DNA from 2 places in the Clostridium sp. JN-1 genome. Region 1 is predicted to be linked to the other one. Evidence: riboswitches for the same ligand, from Rfam matches in the RefSeq annotation. Region 1 holds a riboswitch; the other holds the start of a gene.
The links. A riboswitch is a leader RNA that binds a small molecule or an ion and turns the genes downstream of it on or off. The one in region 1 is predicted to bind FMN.
Positions count from the first base shown of each region.

Region 2: another riboswitch for FMN. It lies ahead of ribD (bifunctional diaminohydroxyphosphoribosylaminopyrimidine deaminase/5-amino-6-(5-phosphoribosylamino)uracil reductase RibD); the one in region 1 lies ahead of EBB51_RS12780 (ECF transporter S component).

Region 1 covers NZ_CP033465.1:2,658,129-2,670,180, forward strand. The annotation lists gene EBB51_RS12775 (hypothetical protein) at 1-1,285, opposite strand, end outside; gene EBB51_RS12780 (ECF transporter S component) at 1,761-2,378, opposite strand; FMN riboswitch at 2,499-2,617, opposite strand; gene EBB51_RS12785 (Tex family protein) at 2,697-4,856, opposite strand; gene EBB51_RS12790 (M28 family metallopeptidase) at 4,956-6,290, shown strand; one part of gene prfB (peptide chain release factor 2) at 6,337-7,377, opposite strand; one part of gene prfB (peptide chain release factor 2) at 7,379-7,444, opposite strand; gene secA (preprotein translocase subunit SecA) at 7,459-9,969, opposite strand; gene raiA (ribosome-associated translation inhibitor RaiA) at 10,116-10,643, opposite strand; gene lysS (lysine--tRNA ligase) at 10,818-12,052, opposite strand, start outside.
Region 2 covers NZ_CP033465.1:557,193-569,244, reverse strand. The annotation lists gene EBB51_RS02775 (DUF5655 domain-containing protein) at 1-196, opposite strand, end outside; gene rlmD (23S rRNA (uracil(1939)-C(5))-methyltransferase RlmD) at 446-1,801, opposite strand; gene EBB51_RS02765 (RDD family protein) at 1,805-2,512, opposite strand; gene EBB51_RS02760 (DUF4434 domain-containing protein) at 2,738-3,976, opposite strand; partial or broken gene EBB51_RS02755 (TSUP family transporter) at 4,152-4,905, shown strand; gene ribE (6,7-dimethyl-8-ribityllumazine synthase) at 5,051-5,515, opposite strand; gene EBB51_RS02745 (bifunctional 3,4-dihydroxy-2-butanone-4-phosphate synthase/GTP cyclohydrolase II) at 5,555-6,757, opposite strand; gene EBB51_RS02740 (riboflavin synthase) at 6,812-7,477, opposite strand; gene ribD (bifunctional diaminohydroxyphosphoribosylaminopyrimidine deaminase/5-amino-6-(5-phosphoribosylamino)uracil reductase RibD) at 7,513-8,586, opposite strand; FMN riboswitch at 8,773-8,890, opposite strand; gene EBB51_RS02730 (hypothetical protein) at 8,953-9,270, opposite strand; gene EBB51_RS02725 (hypothetical protein) at 9,399-9,638, opposite strand; gene EBB51_RS02720 (threonine/serine exporter family protein) at 9,833-10,600, shown strand; gene EBB51_RS02715 (threonine/serine exporter family protein) at 10,608-11,063, shown strand; gene EBB51_RS02710 (metal-sensitive transcriptional regulator) at 11,069-11,341, opposite strand; gene EBB51_RS02705 (Cof-type HAD-IIB family hydrolase) at 11,435-12,052, opposite strand, start outside.

The DNA.
Region 1 (12,052 bases):
CTATATTTAAAGGTAAGTCCATATAATAGTATTGATTTGAAACAGTGTTGAAAACTTTAAAATCATTTATATTTTTATCTAAAACAGCAGTTAGGTTATTATAATTTTCTAAATTTGTATCATTACTTTTATCCATTACTGATTTTATTATATTTTTTACATGTTCTGTTTTTTCATTTATTTGCTGCTTTATTTCATCAACTAAAACATTCAAGCCCTTATGAATTTTAATATCTTTTTGGTTGCCTAAGGCTTCAGGTTTTTGAACATTTGTGAAATCATCATTTTGCTTTATATTAAAATCACTTTTCTTTTCAACTTTTACATCTGAATTATCTAAGTTCATATTCTTAGTAGAATTCAATGAATCATCTTTTACACTCTTATCACCTTTAGGGTTCAGGTTTTCTAGATTTTGTCCTTTCATATCTTTAGAAATATCAACTTGTTCGCCCTGACTTGAAACACTTTGATCTTGAACATCCTGACCGCCTTTTCCACTTAAAATAACATCTATGTTTTTACCTAAAAACATATTTCTTGAATCCTTAGGATTTACATTATTTGTTGAATTCACAGCATCATTTATACTTTGGGCATCATTGTATATTTTAAGTGAGCCATTAAAAATCTCGTTAAAACTTTTTATATTTACTTTAGATAAATCTATTTTATTTTCTATAAAAGTAAGTAAGCCATCTAAAGATAGACCTTTGAATTCACTAAAAAAACTTTTTAAAACATTCCTTATATCTTGAGCTCTTGCATCTTTATTCGGTATACCTTTACTTTTTATGTAGTTACTTATAAAATTATCTTCCTCACCAGGTTCTTTTAACTTCTCTGTAAAATCTGTAAGCGTCTTAACATACGATATATTATCTTTTGTAAGGGGTATATCATGTTTTACCATTTTATATAATACTGGGTAATCATCTTTAGTAACACTTATATCAGATTTTGATAATATAGAATCAAATGATTCTTTAAGGTTACTTTCGCCTAAGGTATCATTTGTATTACTGACTATCTTAAGTTTGATCTGCCCATCTTCATATCCTTCTACTTGAAACTTCACCAAACCCCCTGGCAATTTATCTAAATCATTTTCAAGTTTTGCAGAAAACTTCCACCCATCAATAAGTTTTAACAGCACTTCACCTTCTAATTTCTTAACATTTATAACCCTAGCCATAAAGTCCTGTCCTACTTCAAATGTCAACTTCTTAAAGAGTTTTCTAGTATTTACATCATAAGCACCACTTACATTCAAAATTCCAGGCATATTTTCACCTCCAATATTATAAGAATTGCATTTATAACTCTATATATTATCGTACATCTTTAAATGTTAAGCATATACTTTTAAAAAAATAGAGGACAAAATCAGAGGACAGAGGACAAAGAACAATTGACAAAGAAGGTAAGTTTTCTTCCTTACGTCAGAAAACTAATTTATTTTTTAAGTTTGTTTTGCTAATGCAAAACATCACTTAAGCAAGCATCTAAAATCTATGATTTTTAAATAATTGCTTACTTAGGAGATTACTTCTGAGAAATAAAAGAACATATCTAGATTTGATTTACACAAATCTAGATATGTTCTCATAGTTACACAATGTTTCGCTTCAGCGAAACGAGCTATCAAAAATTTAATTAAAGATTTTTCGAAGCGCAGCGGAGAAAAATCCTCCTTCTCTGTCCCTATGTCCTCTGTCCTCTGATTTTGTCCTCTGTCCTATGTCCTCTGTTTTTATAACCTAATTGCTTTTGAGCAATTCCTTTTTTCCTTCATCATGCAATATAGGAGATACGCTCTTATAAACTGCCATTGTAAGTACTAATAGTATTACTCCTTTTATCATATTAAATGGAGCTATTGCCCATACTATAACACCGTTCAAGTCCGTTACATTAGGATTTACCTTATTTGCCATTCCAATTACTGCACTCATAGGAAAATTCAACACCTTCTCATATAGAGGTAAAAATAAAATATAATTAAGTACGCTTGCTGCAGCAGTCATAAATAAAGCACCTATTATTAATCCATATACAGCTGTCTTTTTACTTTTTTTCTTCTCATATATATACCCCGCTGTAAATACAAAAACCGATCCGACCAAAAAATTTGCAAGTTCCCCAATAAAAGCTGTTTTGCCATCAAATACACCATGCAGTATATTTTTAACTAATTCTATAGCTATTCCAGCTGTAGGTCCAAGTGCAAACGAACCAATTAAAGCAGGTAAGTCACTTATATCCATCTGTAAGAATGATGGAAAAAGCGGTATAGAAACCTCTATAAACATTAATACAAATCCAATTACACTTAATAAAGATATTTTTACAAGCCTGTTTAAATTATCCTTTCTCATTTTACACCCTCCAATAAATAATTTAATTTTTAAAGTAACTAAAAAGCTAACAATCATTAGAAGGTTATAGTATAAATAAAGCCCTGACTTTAAACTAAGCCAGGGCAAATAAACATATACTCTTACCTTCTTCCATCCAGACTTTACTGTCGGCTTTGGGATTTCACCAAATCATACCTTTGTTAAGGCTCGCGGGCTTTACCGCCGGTGGGGACTTTCACCCCGCCCTGAAGATCAAAAACTATTAACTTTTACAATTTTATTATAGTGCAATCTTATTTAAAATTCAATACACATAATCATCCAAATAATAATAATTTATTGGTTTTTCATACTAAGTGATATTCTATTTCTTTTAGTATCAACTTCCAATATACTTACTTTAACTACGTCGCCAACTTTAACTACATCAAGTGGATGTTTTACAAATTTATCTGACAGCTGACTTATATGAACTAATCCATCTTGATGAACACCTATATCTACAAATGCACCAAAGTCTGCAACATTTCTCACCGTACCCATAAGCGACATACCAGGCTTCAATTGATTTATGTCAATAATTCCATTCTTTAATATTGGCTTTGGCATTTCATCTCTAGGATCTCTTCCAGGTTTTTTTATCTCTTTTATTATGTCCTGAAGAGTAGGTATACCTGTATCGAGCTCTTTTGATAAGTATTCAAATCCTTTATCCTTAACCCTATCATCTATATCTTCCAAGTTGTTATTTTTTAAATCATCTATACTATAATTTAATATATTCAATAACTTATTGGTTACTTTATAGGATTCTGGGTGCACTGCAGTATTATCAAGCGGCTCTTCACTTTCCATAACCCTTAAAAAACCTGCACATTGTTCAAATGCCTTTTGTCCTAATCTCTTTACTTTTAAAAGTTCTTTTCTACTTTTAAATTTTCCATTTTCCTCTCTATAAGCTGCTATATTCTTTGCTATAGATGTATTTATGCCTGAAACATAAGATAATAATGCTGGCGTTGCTATATTTAAGTCAATTCCTACACTATTGACACAATCCTCAACAACACCCTTAAGTGATTCATCTAACTTTTTCTGAGATACATCATGCTGGTATTGTCCAACCCCTATGGATTTAGGATCTATTTTAACAAGCTCAGATAAGGGATCTTGCAGCCTCCTAGCTATTGATATTGCACCCCTTAAAGATACATTTATATCAGGATATTCAGCTGTTGCAAGTTCTGATGCCGAGTATACAGATGCTCCAGCCTCAGATACTATAACATAATATAAATCTTTGCCTTTTTCTTGTTTAACTTGCTCAATGAGTTTCATAATAACTTCTTCTGATTCTCTACTTGCCGTACCATTTCCAAGAGAAATAACGTCCACATCATATTTATATATGAGTTTCTTTAAAGTTTTTATAGAACCTTCAATATCATTTTGTGGTGCAGTTGCATATACGGCAGCAGTATCTAAAAGCTTACCTGTATCATCAAGTACAGCTATCTTACACCCTGTTCTAAATCCAGGATCATATCCAAGTACATTTTTATTTCTAATAGGAGGCTGCATTAAAAGAGCTTTTAAATTTGCATTAAATATATTTATAGCTCCTTCTTCACCTTTACCTGTAAGTTCTGATCTTATTTCCCTTTCTATAGATGGGTATATAAGCCTCTTTAGTGAATCTTTTATACTTTCCTCTATATAATAATCTGTAATACTATTATTCTTCATGCACTTTGATTTTAAATAATCCACTATGCTTTCTAAATTGCATGTTATTTTCACAGATAAAACCTTTTCTTTTTCTCCTCTGTTTATAGCTAAAATTCTGTGCGGCGGAATACTTTTTACTGCTTCCTTATAATCATAATAAATTTCATAAGTTGTAGATTCCTTACTTTCACCTTTAGTTTCAACTACTCCATTTTGATTTACATATCTTCTTATCCACTTTCTGTATTCAGCATTATCAGATATCTTCTCACTTATTATATCCATAGAACCATGAAGAGCATCTTCTACAGAACTTACTCCTTTTTCTTCATTTATAAATTTATAAGCATATTCTTTTATATCCTCTTTAAAATCTCCACTCCATACTGCGTGAGCTAAAGGCTTTAATCCTTTTTCTTCTGCAATAGCTGCTCTTGTTCTCTTTTTAGGTTTATATGGTCTATATATATCTTCAACTTCCGTTAAAGTATCACATTTTATTATATTCTTTTTTAAATCTTCGGTTAACTTTCCCTGTTCATCTATTAACCTTATAATATCTTCTTTTCTACTTTCTAAGTTTCTTAAATAAGTAAGTCTTTCAAATAAGTTTCTTAATACTACATCACTTATTGAACCCGTCATTTCCTTTCTATATCTTGCAATAAACGGAACTGTATTTCCATCATCTAAAAGTTGTACTATATTACTTATGTATTTTTTATTGAGTTTAAATTCTTCTGATAACCTATCAATTATGTTGTTCATTTTTACCTCCTAAAATTTCTTTACAAAGTTATATAAACTTTTCAAATCTAATATATATTAAAGTATAATCCAATAAATTATAAAAAGGAAACTTTAGATATGAAAAAGAATATAACTTTATTTTTTACGATTTTATCCAGCTTATTACTTAATTTAAGTTTTGGGTTTTACTTTTCAATAAGTTCATTTGATCCTAATTTAGTAAAACAAAATATAGACTATCTATCAAGTGACAAATTCAAAGGAAGACTAAGTGGAACTCTTGAAAATGATGAGGCTGCCCTTTATATAAGAAATCATTTTGAAAAGTATAACTTAAGTCCTTATAATGGCAGTTACTTTCAATCATTTAATACTGTATATCCGCACAGATTAGATGAGAAACCTTATTTAAGGATTACAGATAAAAATGGATTTATAGTTAAAGATTATAAATATGCAGTAGATTTCAAGGAAGATCTAGTGAATTTTAAAGAAAACAAAGTATCCTTCAATAAGAAAAGTGCCTACAGTATATTAAATTCTTATTTACATGTATATAAAGACAATAATTACTTTCTATTTTATGTGCCAAATGATAATAAGCTAATATTTAGGAGCTCTTTTATTAACAGTAATCCAATTAGCATGTATGTAATGGTCACACAAAACACATTAAAAGAAATAAGAAGTTATATAGATAATAACTTTAATGTAAACTGCTACATTCCCCTTGAATCAAAGCAAACTTCCTTAAATAATGTAATTGGCATCATAGAGGGTAAAAATAAAGATAAACCACCAATTATATTATCAGCTCATTTTGATCATGTTGGAACTGATTTAGCTGGTAATGTATATAATGGTGCACTTGACAATGCTTCTGGTATTTCATTTATATTGGAAATGAGTAGATATATTAATTCCCTAGGGAAACCTGATAGAGATATAATATTTGTTGGCTTTAATGCGGAAGAGTTTGGGTGCCTTGGCTCAAAGGCATTCGTTGAAAAGTACTTTAACAATATAAAAGGCAGCAAAGTATTCAACTTTGACATGATAGGCGGCTCATATTCCAATCCAATATACATAATGGGTGCTAAAAGTGATTCTGCTAAAACTAGCTTTATACATGAAGTTTCATCTATATGCTCAAATAATAAGATAAATTTTGATTATTTATTTGAAGACGCTAGTGACCATGAGTTCTTTAGAAAAAAGAATATAGATGCTGTAACCTTAAGTGATTGTGATACTTCAAAAATTCATACTATTTACGATAAGTCAAGTTTTATAGATAAAAATTCAATTAATAGATGTTTTAACATAATAAATAATGAAGTAGTACACTATGCATTTTCAGATAATCTTTTCATTTTATATTATAAACAAATATTTTATATTTCTATAGTAAGTACTTTCTTATTTTCCAAAATTCTAATTAAAGTAAATTAAATATAGAGCTTAAATTAAGCTCTATATTTAATAAATACTGTGTATTTTATTTTGCATCTTGTTTTAAATATGCATTTATAAAATCATCAATTTCTCCATCCATAACTGCATTTATATTACTTGTTTCCATACCTGTTCTATGATCTTTTACCAAAGTATATGGATGAAATACATAGGATCTTATCTGACTGCCCCATCCCATGTCTTTGAGTTCTCCAGCTAAGTCTTCTATCTTCTCTTTATGAAGCCTTTCCTTTAATTCTACTAGCTTTGCCTTAAGCATTCTAAGTGCCTGTTCTTTATTATGATGCTGGCTTCTTTCATTTTGACACTGTACTATTATTCCCGTAGGTAAGTGAGTTATTCTAATTGCCGACTCTGTTTTGTTAACATGCTGTCCGCCTGCACCACTTGACCTGTAAGTATCTACTTTTATATCCTCAGGTCTTATAGATATATCCTGATTACTTGTAAGCTCCGGAAGTACTTCTACCGATGCAAAAGAAGTTTGTCTTTTCCCATTTGCATTAAATGGTGATATTCTGACCAATCTGTGTATTCCCTTTTCAGATTTTAAATATCCATATGCAAATTCTCCAATTGCTCTTAAAGTAACACTTTTAATTCCAGCATCTTCTGCCGGTAAACTATCTATAATTTCTATCTTAAATCCCTTTTTCTCCAGCCATCTTGTGTACATTCTAAGCAGCATTTCAGTCCAATCTTGTGCATCCGTTCCACCTACACCAACATGTAAATTCATAATTGCATTATTCTTGTCGTATTTACCCGAAAGAAGAATTTCAACCTGGAATTGTTCAATTTCAGACTTTATATCATTAACTTCTTTTAATATTTCCTTTTCAGCTGATATATCTTCTTCTTCCAAAGCCATTTCTGTTAAAATTTTTGCATCTTGTATCCTATCGTTTAAGGATTTATATCTTTCAATTCTTCCTTCCAAAGACTTTTCTTCAGAAGACACTTTTTGAGCTTTATTTGCATCTTGCCAAAAGTTTGGTTCCTGCATTCTTTCTTGAAGCTCTTCTATCCTAACTTTAAGTGATTCTATGTCAAAGTGAATCCCTTATTTCATTCATATTTTGGTTCATACCTGTTAGTGTGTTTAAAATTTCTTCTAATTGTATTACCATATATAACACACTCCTTACTCAAACCTTCCACAGCAATTTTTATATTTCTTTCCACTTCCACATGGACAAGGATCATTTCTACCTACTGTCTTCTTCTTCCTTATGGGCTGTTTTTTTACAGCAGCATCTCCATTTTGGTTAGTGTAAGTTTCCTTAACTACTCTTTCTCTTTCAGGTACTTTTTGCATTTGAACATGTAATAGATACTTTATAGTATCAAGCTTTATATTGTATATCATTTCATCAAACATTTGGCTGCCTTCAAACTGATAAGCTTGTGTTGGATCCTGCTGTTTATATGCTGTAAGACCTATTGATCTCTTTAGATGTTCCATATCATCTATGTGATCCATCCATCTTGTATCAACAACTCTTAAAAGGATAACCCTCTCTATTTCCCTCATTTGTTCAGGTGTAAACTCTTCTTCTTTTTGTTCATATATCTTTTGACCAATTTCTATATACTTTTCTTTTATTTCTTCATTTGATAAATTCATAATCTCTTCTGCTGAAACACTGTCTTTTTCAACAAATACTTCTTCCATATACTTTACTAAATCTTTTATTTCATCTTCAAATTCATCTTCTACTTCAGATATATGTGAATCAACTATATCAGAAACCAAATCTTTAAGCATTTCTTTCATTTGATCTTTTAATTCTATACCCTCTAAAACTTCTGATCTCTGTTTATATATTATTTCTCTTTGCTTATTTATTACATCATCATATTGTACTACTGTTTTTCTTATATCAAAGTTATTTCCTTCAACCTTCTTTTGTGCATTTTCTATTGCACCGCTTACCATTTTACTTTCTATAGCTTCATCATCACCAAGACCTAATTTTTCAACTATGTCTTTAAGCTTATCAGAACCAAATATTCTCATAAGATCATCTTCAAGTGAAACGTAAAATCTTGATGTACCAGGATCACCTTGACGACCTGAACGTCCTCTTAACTGATTATCAATTCTTCTTGATTCATGTCTTTCAGTACCTATAATTTTTAGGCCTCCAACAGCCACAACATCTTCACCAAGTTTAATATCAGTACCACGTCCTGCCATATTTGTGGCAATAGTAACCATACCAAATTCACCAGCATGGGATATTATCTCTGCTTCTTTTTCATGGAATTTAGCATTTAATACCTGATGGTTAATTCCCTTTCCCTTTAGCATATCAGAAAGCAGCTCAGATTTTTCTATACTTACAGTACCAACTAGTATTGGCTGACCTTTCTTATGAGTTTCAACTATATCCTGAACTATAGCATTAAACTTACCTTTTGCTGTTTTATATACTACATCTGGAAGATCTTTTCTTATTACAGGTTCATGAGTAGGAATTACAATTACATCTAATCCGTATATTTCTCTAAACTCATTTTCTTCTGTTAAGGCAGTACCTGTCATACCTGAAAGTTTATTAAACATTCTAAAGTAATTTTGATACGTAATAGTTGCAAGAGTCTTGGATTCTTTTTCTACTTTAACCCCCTCTTTTGCTTCTATAGCTTGATGAAGACCATCACTATATCTTCTACCTTCCATCATTCTTCCAGTGAATTCGTCTACTATTAGAACTTCACCGTTTTTTACCATGTAGTCTTTATCTCTCTTCATTATATAATTAGCTTTTAATGCCTGAACTACATGGTGCTGCAATTCCATATTTTGAGCATCAGCATAGTTATCAAGTTTAAAAAATTTCTCTGCCTTTTCAACACCAACATCTGTAAGCATTACAGCATTAGCTTTTTCATCTACTGTAAAATCATCCTCTTTAGTCAGTGTTTTTGTAAAATAATCTGCCACTTTATAAAATTCTGTAGACTTTTCGCCTTCACCAGAAATTATAAGAGGTGTTCTAGCTTCATCTATAAGTATTGAGTCAACCTCATCCACGATAGCAAAATTAAGTCCTCTTTGAACTCTCTCCTCTTTATATATAACCATGTTATCTCTAAGGTAATCAAATCCAAATTCACTATTAGTTCCATAAGTTATATCGCAATTATATGCTGCTTGCCTTTGACTTTGATCTAAATCATGAAGTATAACCCCTACTTTTAATCCCAATGCTTCATATATAGGTGCCATTGTATCTCTATCTCTTTTAGCAAGATAGTCATTTACTGTAACTATGTGAACTCCTTTTCCTGTAAGAGCATTTAAATATGCTGGAAGTGTTGCAACTAATGTTTTTCCTTCACCAGTTTTCATTTCTGATATTCTTCCTTGATGAAGTACTATTCCACCCATAAGCTGCTCTTTAAATGGTTTTAACTTAACAGTTCTCGAAGCTACCTCTCTAACTACTGCAAAAGCTTCACTTAAGATTGAATTTAATGTTTCACCTTTTGATAATCTTTCTTTAAACTCATCTGTTTTAGATCTAAGTTGTTCATCAGTTAAAGCTTGCATTTTAGAATCTAAAGAATCTATTTTATTTACAATAGGTACTATCCTCTTTACTTCTTTTTCACTATATGTACCAAATATCTTTTGAAAAATGTTCATCCTTTTCATCCTCACCAAATTAAATTTTTAATAAGTATATACTTTATAGATTATATCATCTAATTATTGTGTATTCAACTTGAGCTAACATAACCTAAATTATGCATCAGAATAAAAAGAGAGGAGCTTTAGCTTCTCTCTTTACTTTAAAATTCAGGTTCAATTAAGCCGTAGTTTCCATCTTTTCTTTTATAAACTACATTAACCTCTTCATCTTCTGCACTTTCAAATACGAAAAAGTTGTGACCTAAAAGTTCCATTTGCAATACAGCTTCCTCTGCTGACATTGGCTTTATTGCAAATTTTTTAGTTCTGACTATCTTTGGTTCTTCATTTGCATCTTTATCTACATCAGGTATGGATTGAAATCTTAAAGAATTTCCATGATTTCTTCTCTGAAGTTTAGTTTTTTGTTTTCTTATCTGCCCTTCTAACTTATCCACAACTAAGTCTATAGATGCATACATATCACTATTTTTTTCTTCTCCCCTTAATATTACACCATTAAAAGGAATTGTGACTTCTACTATCTGCGAATTTTTCTGTACACTTAATGTAACATTAGCTTTTACTTCAGGGTTGAAATATTTATCTAACTTCGATAATTTCTTTTCCACTACATTCCTCAATGCATTAGTTACCTCAATATTTTTACCAGTTACAAATATTCTCATATTTCCAGCCCCTTTCAAAATTTTATATGTCAGTATTTTTTAATTATTTAGTTTTTTTATTTTTATTAATTATATTTTAATACTGTTAACTGCAAATTACAAGGAAATTTATATTAATTAACAGATATTCTACAAATTATATTTAAATAGAGCCTTTTATGTAACATAGCTCAATTATTGTTGAGTTGGCTTCATCGTAGGGAACAATATAACGTCTCTTATTGAAGATGCATTAGTTAAAAACATAACTAATCTATCTATTCCCATACCAAGTCCGCCTGTTGGAGGCATACCAATTTCAAGCGCATTTAGGAAATCTTCATCCATCATATACGCCTCATCATCACCTAATTCTCTCTCTTTTAACTGCTGTTCAAATCTTTCTCTTTGTACTATAGGATCATTTAGTTCGGAGTATGCATTACATATTTCCCTACCAAATACAAATCCTTCAAACCTCTCAGTATACTTATCATTTCCCCTTTTCTTTTTAGTTAAAGGTGAAATTTCAACAGGATAATCCATTACAAATGTAGGTTGAATAAATTTATCTTCACAGAATTCTTCAAACATAGCATTTAATATATCGCCTTTTGAACAATCTTTTAACTCTTTTTTTAACTCAAGATGCTTTTCCTTTGCAATTTGTCTAGCTTCTTCATCATCTTTAACCTGATCAAAATCGACATTTCCAAATTCCTTAACCGAATCAACCATTGTAATTCTCTTCCATGGCGGTTTAAAATCTATTTCTGTATCTTCATAAACAACTTTAGTTGTTCCAAGAACCTTTTCACAGACATATGCAACCATATTTTCCGTAATCTCCATCATATCATTGTAATCTGCAAAAGCTTCATAAAGTTCAATAGATGTATACTCTGGATTATGTCTTATATCCATTCCTTCATTTCTAAAACATTTTCCAATTTCATATACCCTTTCAAAACCACCTACTATAAGTCTTTTTAAATATAATTCAGTAGCTATTCTAAGATACATATCCATATCAAGTGAATTATGGTGAGTAATAAAAGGTTTTGCTGCAGCTCCACCAGCTATAGGTGAAAGTATCGGAGTTTCTACTTCTATATAATCTTTTTGATCTAGGAATTCCCTTATTGATTTTATAATTGCTGTTCTCTTCATAAATGTATCTCTAACATCTTGATTTGTTATTAAATCAACATATCTTTGTCTATATCTTAAATCTGGATCCTTAAGTCCGTGCCACTTTTCTGGCAGTGGTTTAAGAGACTTAGCTATGAGTTCAAAATCCGTTATATGAATTGAAATTTCTCCTGTTTTGGTCTTAAATACTCTTCCTGTTACTGATAAAATATCACCTATATCAAAGCTCTTATACTCTTTTAGCCTTGCTTCTCCTACATCATCTATTCTTATGTAAA
Region 2 (12,052 bases), 700 kb from region 1:
AATTATTTTCATCAATGCCTAAACTATCCATACGACCACCATTAGATGTTACATATTCACTTTTAAGAAAAGTAACTCCAAAAAATATAGGCATATTTTTTTCAATCAATGTCTGTAATTCTCTTTCTAGCGATGCCCATGTAGCTGGTAGTTCTTCTACTCCATTATGTATTTTAAACAGCTTAATATCTGACATATTATCCCTTCCATCTATAAAACTTTTTTAATCTCCTTAATTATATCATAACCATCTACTACCACAAGAAGCATAATCCATTTTGCTGTAGCCAAACAAATACGCAAATTAAATATCTTAACGCAAAATCCTCTATTCTGCGTATTTATACAACCCCCTAACCTAAAAATTCCCTCAAACCGTAGTCTGAGGGAACATAAAACACACTTCAATATTCACTTGAAATCCTTCAAAACCTTTGATATCAGCCTATCTGCGTACTATCTTCACTACAGTCTCCACATGTGAAGTTTGTGGAAACATATCCATTAATTTTACTTTTTCAAGAGTGTATCCTGAATCCATTAAAACTTTCAGATCTGTTACTAGAGTTTTAGGATTGCAAGATACATAAATTATAGCTGGTGCATTAAATTTTATTACGTAATCAAGTGCTGTTGGATGGACACCTGGTCTTGGCGGATCAAGTATTATGACATCTGGTTTTTCATTTACAGTTTTTATTACCTTAGCAATATCTCCAGCAATAAAATTACAGTTGTTAAGACCATTTAACTTTGCATTTTCATTTGCAGATTTAACTGCTTCCTCTACAATTTCTATTCCCAATACCTTTTTAGCTTTCTTTGCAACTATCTGTCCTATAGTTCCAGTACCACAGTAAAGATCAAATACCACTTTCGAAGAAATATCACCTAAAAATTCTCTAACTATACTATAAAGTTTCTCAGCACCCTTAGAATTAGTTTGAAAAAATGACTCAGGTGATATTTTAAATTTAAGTCCTAAAAGTTCTTCTATTATATAATCTCTGCCATACAATATATCAACTCTATCTGCTCTAACTGTATCTGAAAGTCCATCGTTTATAGTATGTAAAATTCCAGTTACAATACCATCATACTTTACCTTTAAGAGCAAATCCTTAAATTCTTCTAAATTGAAGTCAATTTGAGACGTAGTAACTAAATTTATAAGTATTTCAGATGTATTCTTTGCCTTCCTTATAACTAGGTTTCTTAAGTACCCTTCTTTTTTCATTACTCTATAATAAGGAAACTCTTTTTGCCTAAAATACCCTACTGCTGCAGTGAGTATTTTCCTAAAATCCTCATCTACAATTTGGCAGTCATGAACATTTACAATTCCAAAATTTCTACCCTTGATGTGCATACCTAAAGTCAATTCTCCACCTTTTACTTCATCACCAAAGGAAAATTCCATTTTATTTCTATATTCATATTCTTCAGGGCTCTTTTCTATGCCTAAAAATTCGAAGTCCTCAATACCTCCATCCTTAAAGAGCTTTAATACCTGTCTCTCTTTAAGTTCAAGCTGTTTTTCATAAGGTATAAATTGGGTAGTACATCCACCACATAAATTAAAATGACTGCACGGCGGATTTACTGCATAATCTACATTTTCAACTACTTCAACAAGCTTTGCTTGAGCATATTCCTTTTTCTTTTTAAATATCCTAGCTTTAACCTTTTGTCCTGCTGCAGCATTTTTAATATATACCTTAATTCCATCCACTACAGCTATTCCGGTACCAGGAAATTCAGTATCTTCTACATAAAAATCGTAAACTTGCCCCTTTTTCAATTTCTACTCTTCTCCTTCTTTAATACATATCTTACTAAACTTTTGTCCTAATGTTTTCTTGTATTTTGAAGTTTGCATCAATACTGGATACAAAATCATTACAATAAAGAATGTTATCATATAAACACCTTCATAATCAACTACATAGTATCCAGTGAAAAGTCTCAAAAGTGCATTAAACAAAAGTACTGCTATTGCTGAAATAACAGCTATTACTATTGTATCAACTACAGTTGCTGTTAAAATTTTTAATGAAAAACTGCTTTTCTTTTTTTCCATATTAAGAAGAGATGCTTTTGCTTCACTTGTAACAGCTAATACAGGTTCTTCAGATTTTACTATTTCACTGCCTTTATCTTCGCTTTCAGCTTCATCTGCTTTTATTTCTTCCGACTTGGTACTTGCATCTTCATCTTCAGTACTTGTCGTTTGAGCTTCAGCTCTTGCATCTTCAGCTTCAGCATTTGCCTTTTCAATTGCTTCAGCTTCTTCCATTCTCTTCTGTTCTTCTTCTTTTCTCTCCTGCTCTTCTTCCTTTCTCTTCTTTTCATCTTCCTTTTCTTTAAGTTTTTGATTTATAGCTTCTTGAATTTTCTTAAGTTGAATTGTCTCCTCCAAGTTTTTATTTCTAAGTTCTTCTAAAAACTCTTGTTTGGCTTTTTCTTCATCATCTATCAAAATCTTTTCATTAGATTCGTCTTTTTCTGACATTCTTATTCCTCCTAAATTTTCGTTTTCTAATTAAGAAACTTGCATGAAAGTTAAAGCATCTAATTAACTCATTTTCTAAAACGCTTTTTAATAAAAAACGATTTTAATAATAAGTATATTATGCTATACTATTTTAATTCTGTAAATAGTTATCCTTAATTTAAAAATTTGTTCAGATATAATTTTATAAATTATTAACTCACTATACATAATTTATTAACATATTCACTTTATATTATTCACTATTAATACATCTGATAAATTCCCCCAAAAATCAAATGATCTTATTTTATATATTGATTTTTTACAATTACATTTACAAATTAATTTTCCCATTACTTCTTTATTATTTCCACCATATTTTCTCTGCACACACATAGACGCTATTTCAAGTTCAGCACAGAATATCTTGTATCCAGCTAAATTTTTATTAACTTCCCATTCAATTAAAATTTTATTATAATTTAAATTGGTAACTTTCATCCACTTAGGTGGATCAGGCTTTACATTAGAAATTATATGTTTGTATAGATACTCTTTATATGCTCTATGAAATCCATGGTTTATATTATTCGGACTGTAGTAATGGCTGTATGAAAAAGTTATTATATTACTTACAAAAGGGATTTCAATATTCATTTGCTGTATAAATCTCTTAATAGGGGCACTTGACCAATTAGTATGATCAAAAGTTTCAGTATTAGCCCAAAATAATACCTTATCATTTGACTTTACTGCTTTACTTAAAGCATTAAACCAATCTTTTACTTCACTTATATTAAGTCCGCCTCCACCAACTGAATCTTGTGGGCAAAAAATATCTCTTTTTTTTAAATTTGCATTTTCAAAAAAGCACTTCCAATTTTCTGCATATGCTTGCGGAGTAGAATATCGTGAATTCATAAAAGGTGATATCATTAATGGAAGTCTCATACCATTAGCATCCATATAATTTAAATTTATATTTACAGCATTTGCAAGTACTTTAAAATCATCATAGTTTTTAAAATTTAAATTGTCTACTTCGTACACCCAATACCATCCACAAAAAGTATTTTTATATTTTCCATAGTATTTTTCATATAACTCTTGTATCGCTAAATTTCCATTATGCATTTGCATATAAAGCCATTTAGGATTTCTAGGTCCGTATTTCCACCACTTATCATTGTAATCAATTCCAAGAAATACTTTAAATCCATATTTTTTAGAGTTTTTTAAACACTTGTTGACCACATCATGAATTCCTATTCTTTCTTCGTCTTTTATTGAAGTTTTGTATATTCTTCTAATTTTTTTATCCTTTACAATAAATGTGTTCATTATAAGGTATTCCATTTTAACTTCTTTTAAATAACTTAACTCTTTCTGCCACCTTGAATCATCCCAATTCATCACCATATCCGGTTGAATAAAAGTTCCCGAAGCCTTTGGATAATCATTATTCAAAAGTTCTTGTTTCATAAATCATACACTCCAAACATTTTATACTCACTATGAAATAAGTATGAATTCTAAAAACTTTGTAGAACTTATACATTTTACAGTTATTATTCAACAGCTAATTATGTATAGATTGATAACTTATATAACAATGTGATAAGATTAGAAATAAATTGATTTTACAGAAGGTGTTCATATGTCTATATCTTTACTATTTCTATGCTTTGCTGGGTTTATCGCAGCTTTCGTTGATTCAATAGCATGCGGCGGCGGTATAATAAGTGTACCTGCTTTTTTATTTGCCGGAGTACCTGCACACATTGCTTTGGGTACCAACAAATTTTCATCTACATTTGCATCACTCTCAAGTTCTATAAAATTTATGACCTCTGGAAAAATTGATTTTAAAATTGTTAAATTTCTCTTTCCATTTACACTTATAGGTGCTATTTTAGGTGTAAATACTGTTCTTATGATAGATACAAGGTATTTAAATACAATAGTTCTTATACTCATATTATTTGTTGGAATTTACAGTTTTTTTTCAAAAACAATTGGAGCTCAAGATAGGTTTAAGTTATTAACTAAAAAGACTTTATTCCTAGGAATACTTCTTGCATTTAGTTTAGGTTTTTATGATGGATTTTTTGGACCAGGTACAGGTTCATTTTTAATTTTCGGACTTATAGGTATATATTAAATTTGATTTTTTACGATCAGCTGGGAACGCAAAATTTTTAAACTTTGTAAGTAATATAACATCACTTGGCTTGTTTGCATTAAATGGACAAGTAAACTATAAACTTGGAATACCTGTTGCAATATGTATGATAATTGGAGCTAAATTTGGAACAGGTTTTGCACTAAAAAAAGGTTCAAAATTAATTAAACCCATTTTTATAGTGATGTCATTTGCAGTTGCTGTAAAAGTTTTATATGGAATGTGGTAAATTTATAGGATTTCTAGATTGCAGCTTAACTTACACTCCGGGAAATATATACAGCCTTTGACACTGTTAAAACTTTTTAACGTGCTGAAGTTTGCAAATATATCCCGGAGCATGAGTTAAGTTTTTACTTGGAAACTCTATAACATTATCCAATTTGTTTTAATAAATTTGCCATTTCTATAGCAGCCATAGCACCATCATATCCTTTATTTCCTGATTTAGTGCCTGCTCTTTCTATTGCCTGTTCAATATTGTCTGTTGTTAAAACGCTAAATATTACAGGTATTTCTGCATTAAGAGCAACTTGTGCAACTCCTTTTGAAACTTCATTTGATACATAATCGAAATGCGGTGTTGCTCCTCTTATAACTGCTCCTAAGCATATTACTGCATTGTACTTTTTAGTTTGAGCCATTTTTTTTGCTACTAGCGGAATTTCAAAGGCTCCAGGTACCCAGCTTATTTCTATATTATCATCTGAAGCACTGTGTCTTTTAAGACAATCTAATGCTCCATCCAAAAGTTTGGAACCTATAAATTCATTAAACCTTGCAATTACTATTCCAACCTTCAAATTTTCTGCTGTTAATTTTCCTTCGTAAACTTTCATTTATTATACCTCCAAATAACTTTAATTTAATCTTCAAAATTATATATTCAATAAATGTCCCATTTTTTCTTTTTTGGTCTTCATATATCCTTCACTTTCTTTTGAATACTTTACTTGTATTGGAACTCTTTCAACTACTTTTATTCCATAACCTGACAAGCCTACTATCTTTTTAGGATTATTAGTCATAAGTCTCATCCTTCTAACCCCAAGGTCTTTAAGAATCTGTGCACCAACTCCATAGTTTCTAAGATCAGGAGGAAACCCTAATGCTATATTTGCTTCAACAGTATCCATGCCTTTTTCCTGAAGTACATAAGCCTTTAATTTATTTATAAGACCTATTCCCCTTCCTTCTTGTCTCATATAAAGCAATATTCCCTTTCCTTCACGTTCTATTTGCCTTAAAGAAGCCTCAAGCTGATCGCCGCAGTCACATCTAGTTGAATGTAATACATCTCCAGTAAAACATTCAGAATGTACCCTTACAAGTACATCTTCATCCTCAAAATTATTTCCTTTTACAAGGGCAATATGATGTTCTCCCGTGACAGTACTTTCATACGCCATTATTCTAAAATTACCAAATTTAGTTGGAAGATGTGCTTCCACTACTTTCTTAACAAGACTTTCATTTTCCATCCTATATGCTATTAAGTCAGCTATAGTAATTATCTTTAAATTATGTTCTTTTACAAATTCCATTAATTCTGGAACTCTTGCCATAGTACCATCTGGTTTCATTATTTCACAGATTACTCCTGCAGGGGTAAGTCCAGCCAGGCGTGCAAGGTCAACTGCTGCTTCTGTATGTCCAGTTCTAACAAGTACCCCACCTTCTCTTGCTTTAAGGGGAAATATATGTCCGGGTTTTTTAAAATCTTGGGGGTTACTATCTTCTGATACTAACTTTTGTACTGTAAGTGCTCTATCAAATGCTGATATACCTGTTGTAGTATCAGCTGCGTCTACTGATACAGTAAAGGCTGTACAAAAGTTATCCGTATTTTCATCTACCATACGATCTATACCCAGCTTTTCAAGCCTTTTACCATCCATTGGTACACATATAAGTCCTCTTGCATATTTAGCCATAAAATTTATACTTTCAGGGGATGCCTTGTCAGCTGCTATTATGACGTCACCTTCATTTTCACGGTCTTCATCATCAATTACGACCACCATTTTGCCTTCTTTTATATCTTCTACAGCTTCCTTTATATCATTAAATTTATAACCCATTTTTAAATTCCTCCATTTTTAAATAAATATTGACTTAAACAACATAATCAGAGTTTAGATAAATCCAGCTTTTCTTAGCATACTTTCACTTATTCCGGATTCATTAGCTTTGGATTTATCATTATCTTTATCATCAAATTTAAAAAGTTTTTCCAGATATTTAGCTATTATGTCACATTCTATATTTATTTCATTACCTACATTTTTTGATAAAAGAGTAGTTTCTTCCTTTGTATGTGGTATGATAGATACCTTAAAATAATCACTACCTGCATCTGCTACAGTAAGGCTTACACCATCTAGTGTGATAGAACCTTTTAAAACTACATATTTGAGTATATTTGAACTTGCTTCTATAGTAATCCAAGCTGCTGTATCTTCTTTTTCAATTGACTTAACTTTACCGGTTTCATCTATATGTCCACTTACAATGTGTCCTCCAAATCTTTCTCCAGCACACACTGCTCTTTCCAAATTAACCTTACTTCCTCTTTTTAAGCTTCCTAAATTACTCCTTCTTAAAGTTTCAGGCATTATGTCAGCAGAAAATTTATTACTATAAAAATCAGTAACTGTAACACAAACTCCATTTACAGCAATACTATCTCCAATTTTAACGTCATTTAAAATGTCATTTGCATATATACTAATTTGAGCTGATTTTGTACTTTTTAAAATACTATTTACTTCTCCTACTTCTTCTATAAGACCTGTAAACAACTTTTTTCACCTTCTTTATCAAAAAAATGTACTTATTATAAATATCCTCTAATCATAAAGTCTTCACCTATTTTTTGAATTTCCATATTCTTTAATAGTTGAGCTTCAGAAATATTTTCAAATCCAATACCTCCAACTGGAGTCTTAGCTTTATCTCCTCCAAAAATCTTAGGAGCTATGAAACAAATAACTTCATCTACAACTCCACTATATATGGCAGAAAAGTTTAAATTACTTCCACATTCAAGTAATATGCTGTCAATTCCCCTATTTCCAAGTTCACGAATTAAATATTTTAAATCAACCCTCCCATTTTCATCTTCAGGCGTTATTATGAACTTAATTCCTCTTTGTTCTAATTTAACTTTTTTATCATTATCAATATTTTTAGTACATGCTATTATGACTTCCCTATCACTTACTGTATCCAAAATTTTGGCATCTAATGGAATTCTAAGTTTGGAGTCAAGTATAATAGCCTTTGGGCTTTTCCCTCCATCTTTTAACCTTGTTGTCATAAGTGGATTATCCATTATTATAGTATTTATCCCAGTCATTATTCCCATAACTCTATTTCTAATTTTATGCACATAGTACCTTGATTCCTCAGATGTTATCCACTTAGATTCTCCTGTACTTGCAGCTATTTTTCCATCTAAAGTCATTGCCCATTTGAGTATTACAAAAGGAAGTTTAGTTGTAATATATTTTAAAAATATTTTGTTGATATCCTTAGCTTCATTTTCTAAAACTCCTAATTCAACTTCTATTCCATTCTTCTTTAAAATTTCAATGCCTTTTCCTGATACCATAGGATTTGGATCAGACACTGCTATAACTGCTTTCTTTATTCCTGCTTTCACAAGTGCCTCTGCACAAGGTGGAGTTTTTCCATAATGTGAACATGGTTCTAGTGTTACGTATATTACTGCACCTTTTGCATTGTCTCCTGCTTCTTCTAAAGCATAAACTTCTGCATGCGGACCGCCATATAACTTATGATAGCCTTGTCCTATTATCTTCCCATCTTTAACGATTACAGCACCTACAAGTGGATTAGGTGATACCTTTTCTCCTCCACATTTAGCTAACTTTAGAGCTATTTTCATATAATGCTCATTTAAATTATTTGACTTTACATCCACTGTATACACCTTCTTATAAATACATTTTAAAATACAATATTCTTAAACTAGCGCCAGTTTAAAATCAAAAATTTAAGCCCCTGAAGAAAATCCTCAGGGGCTTTATATCGTACGAAAAATAGATATTACTAGAATATCACCTTATACGTATTTTTCTTTCTTTCATCCAGACTTTACTGTCGGTACTGGAATCTAACCAGTTCATGCTTGAAACAAGCTTGCGGACTTTACCGCCGATCGGGAATTACACCCTGCCCCGAAAGTTACAACTTTATTTAATTTTATTTATTACTTTAAGCCTAATATAAATCACTTATTTAATTTTGTCAACTATTTTTTAATAGACTTTCCCTCCCTACTTTTTCTATATACCATGTCTGCTGTTATAGCTGTAAGTAGAAAAGCTGGTAACAGTATGTATAATTTATTTCCAAGTTCGGGACTAAAATAATGAATTAACTGAATTATTAATATTAAAATTCCAGCAAAGATCAGAAAGTTTATTTTAAAATTAATATATTTTTTATTTACCTTTTCCGAATCAATTTTAAGTTTTTTTCTAACTGATTTACTATACTTCATTCCAAGACCTTGAATAATGCCACATATGCCTAGAAGTGTCATCAAACTAGTCATTGTTGAATCCATATCTTACCTCCATAAATTGTGATTCATTAATTTAAATATTCTAAAAAATATATGTAAACTTTAATCACTTTATTATATACTAAATTATATCATTTATAGAAATAAAATTCAAAATTAATAGCTCCATTTTATTTTCTTTTTTGTCTTATGCATAAAATTTCTTTTACATTTTTTTGATGTGCACCATAGTAAGACTTTGTTCTATAGGCAACTCCCCTCACTATATGTCCTGAAATCGTTTTAACATCAACTATATCTCCAATTTCACAATTGCTTAAACTTTTGCCTATAACATAAATTCTAGAATGCATCATTACACTTTTTCCAATTGAACTTTCAACTTCAATTAAAGTACCTTTATTTATCAAACATATCCCCCACTTCTCCATTTGGTTTAATCAATATCATTAACATGTATTTGTTATTTAAAGTATATTTAATTTCAATTCAGAATATGAATTGGGATTAAATTTATTTTTAAAATTCCAATTGTAAACTTACAATTTTATGTTATAATAACGTTATTAATTATTTCTTTATTTTTATTGAGGAGAATAAAAATATGGATATTACAAGAATAATAAATGATGCTGCATTTGCAGGTAAAATAATTCTTGAAAATGGAGCTGAAATTTATAGAGTTGAAGATACCATAATTAGAATTTGTAATGCCTATGATATAAAAAAAGTAGATACTTTTGTAACAATAAATATTATAATTGTATGTGCTTCTAGTGAATACGATAGAACAGTTACAATAGTAAAAAGAGTAAAGGGCCGAACTACAAATTTAGAAAAAATTTCTCAAGTAAATGACGTATCAAGACACATAAAAGATAAGGGTCATACTTTAGAATATGTTGAAGACAAGTTAAACAAGATAAATGATATTAAACCATATAGTGATAAAATAGCAGTGTTTTTTTCCGGAACTGCTGCTGCATTTTTTACCTTAGTATTTGGCGGTAACTTGAAAGATTTTTTTGTTTCATTTGTAATAGGATGTTTAATAAGATTAACTTACTTAATTTTAAATCTCGTACAAACAAACGAGTTTTTAATAAATACTTTATGCGGTGCGTTAACTGCTATCGCGGCATTACTTAGTGTACACTTTAATATTGGTTCACATGTAGATAATATAATTATAGGTTCTATTATGCTTCTAGTCCCCGGTATTGCAATAACTAATGCAATTCGTGATACAATTGCAGGAGATCTTATATCAGGTAATTCGAGAGCTATTGAGGCAATTTTAATAGCTTCAGCCATTGCTTTAGGTACAGGTGTAGTGCTCAAATTGTGGTTTATGTTATTAGGAGGTATATGAAATGTCAATGCTTGTAAATTCATTTTATACTTTGATTGCAACCTTGAGTTTTGCCATTTTATCAAACATAAGGGGTAAAAACTTATTATTTGCCTCTATAGGAGGAGCTCTCTCATGGTTTTTTTACCTCCTTACACATTCGTACCTTCATATTTCAAATATGTTTTCTTTTTTTATTGCTTCTGTAGTTGGTGCAATTTATTCCGAAATCATGGCACGTGTTGTAAAAACACCAGTAACCACATTTATAATATGTGCCATTATACCTTTAGTACCTGGCGGTGGTATGTACAATGCCATGTTTGAAATGGTTCAAGGAAATGTAAATCAATCCTTAATTTTAGGACTTAAAACTTTATCTATTGCCGGGATAATAGCCGTAGGAGTATTTTTCATATCTTCAGTATCAAAAACTATTTTTTTATTTAGGCAAAAATTTATTTCAAGGGTTGTAAAAAAATAAAGTTCTTACTTTAAAAACATTGTTAAAGTTGATATAAGCTCCTGTATTTTATCATCATTTGACTCAAAATCAGTGTGTTTAAAACAATTTTTAGCATAACCTTCAAGTATTAATCCGCCAACCTTATTTACAGCTGCTCTAACAGCTGTTATTTGAATTAAAACATCCTTACAGCATGTATCATTTTCAATCATCTTCTCTATTCCCTTTATTTGGCCTTCTATTTTTCTAAGCCTAGTTTGAATATTCTTTTTACTATCTTCCATTTTATATATCACTCCTGATTTATAGTATACACTTATACCTATTGCCTATTGCCTATTGCCTATTGCCTATTGCCTATTGCCTATTGCCTATTTAATTCTACCATATCAGTCGCCATTTAACATAAACTTTTCTATAACTTCTCCTATTCCTCCATCATTATTATCTTTTTCAGTTATGTAGTTAGCATATTTTCTAGCACATTCTCTTCCATTTTTCATACACACTCCAAGTCCGGCAGTTTTAATCATACTCACATCATTTTCATCATTTCCAACAGCTATACACTGTTCTAATGGTATATTATAATGGCTTGATAAAATACTTAGTGCATTTCCCTTTGATGTGTGTTTAGATAATATTTCTAAATTATTTGCTTCTGACTTAGTAATTTCTATCTCATCTATTTTATCTAACTGCATTCTCATATCTTCTAAAAATTTAATGTCTTCATCTACAATTACTAATTTATTTATATCATAATCTCCATCTTCTATATATTCCCTTGCATCTTTTAAGATACGGATTTCAATTCTATACTTTCTATCAACATTTTTACTGAATTTGTAAAAACTTTCTGTACTATATCTAAATTGTTCACTGCACATTATATCTCCATGATAAATGTGAAAATATACATCTCTATCCTGTTTTCTTATTAAATCTATTACTTGGAGTAAAGATTTCTTAGATATTACACTTGAAGATATTACATTCTTGTTATC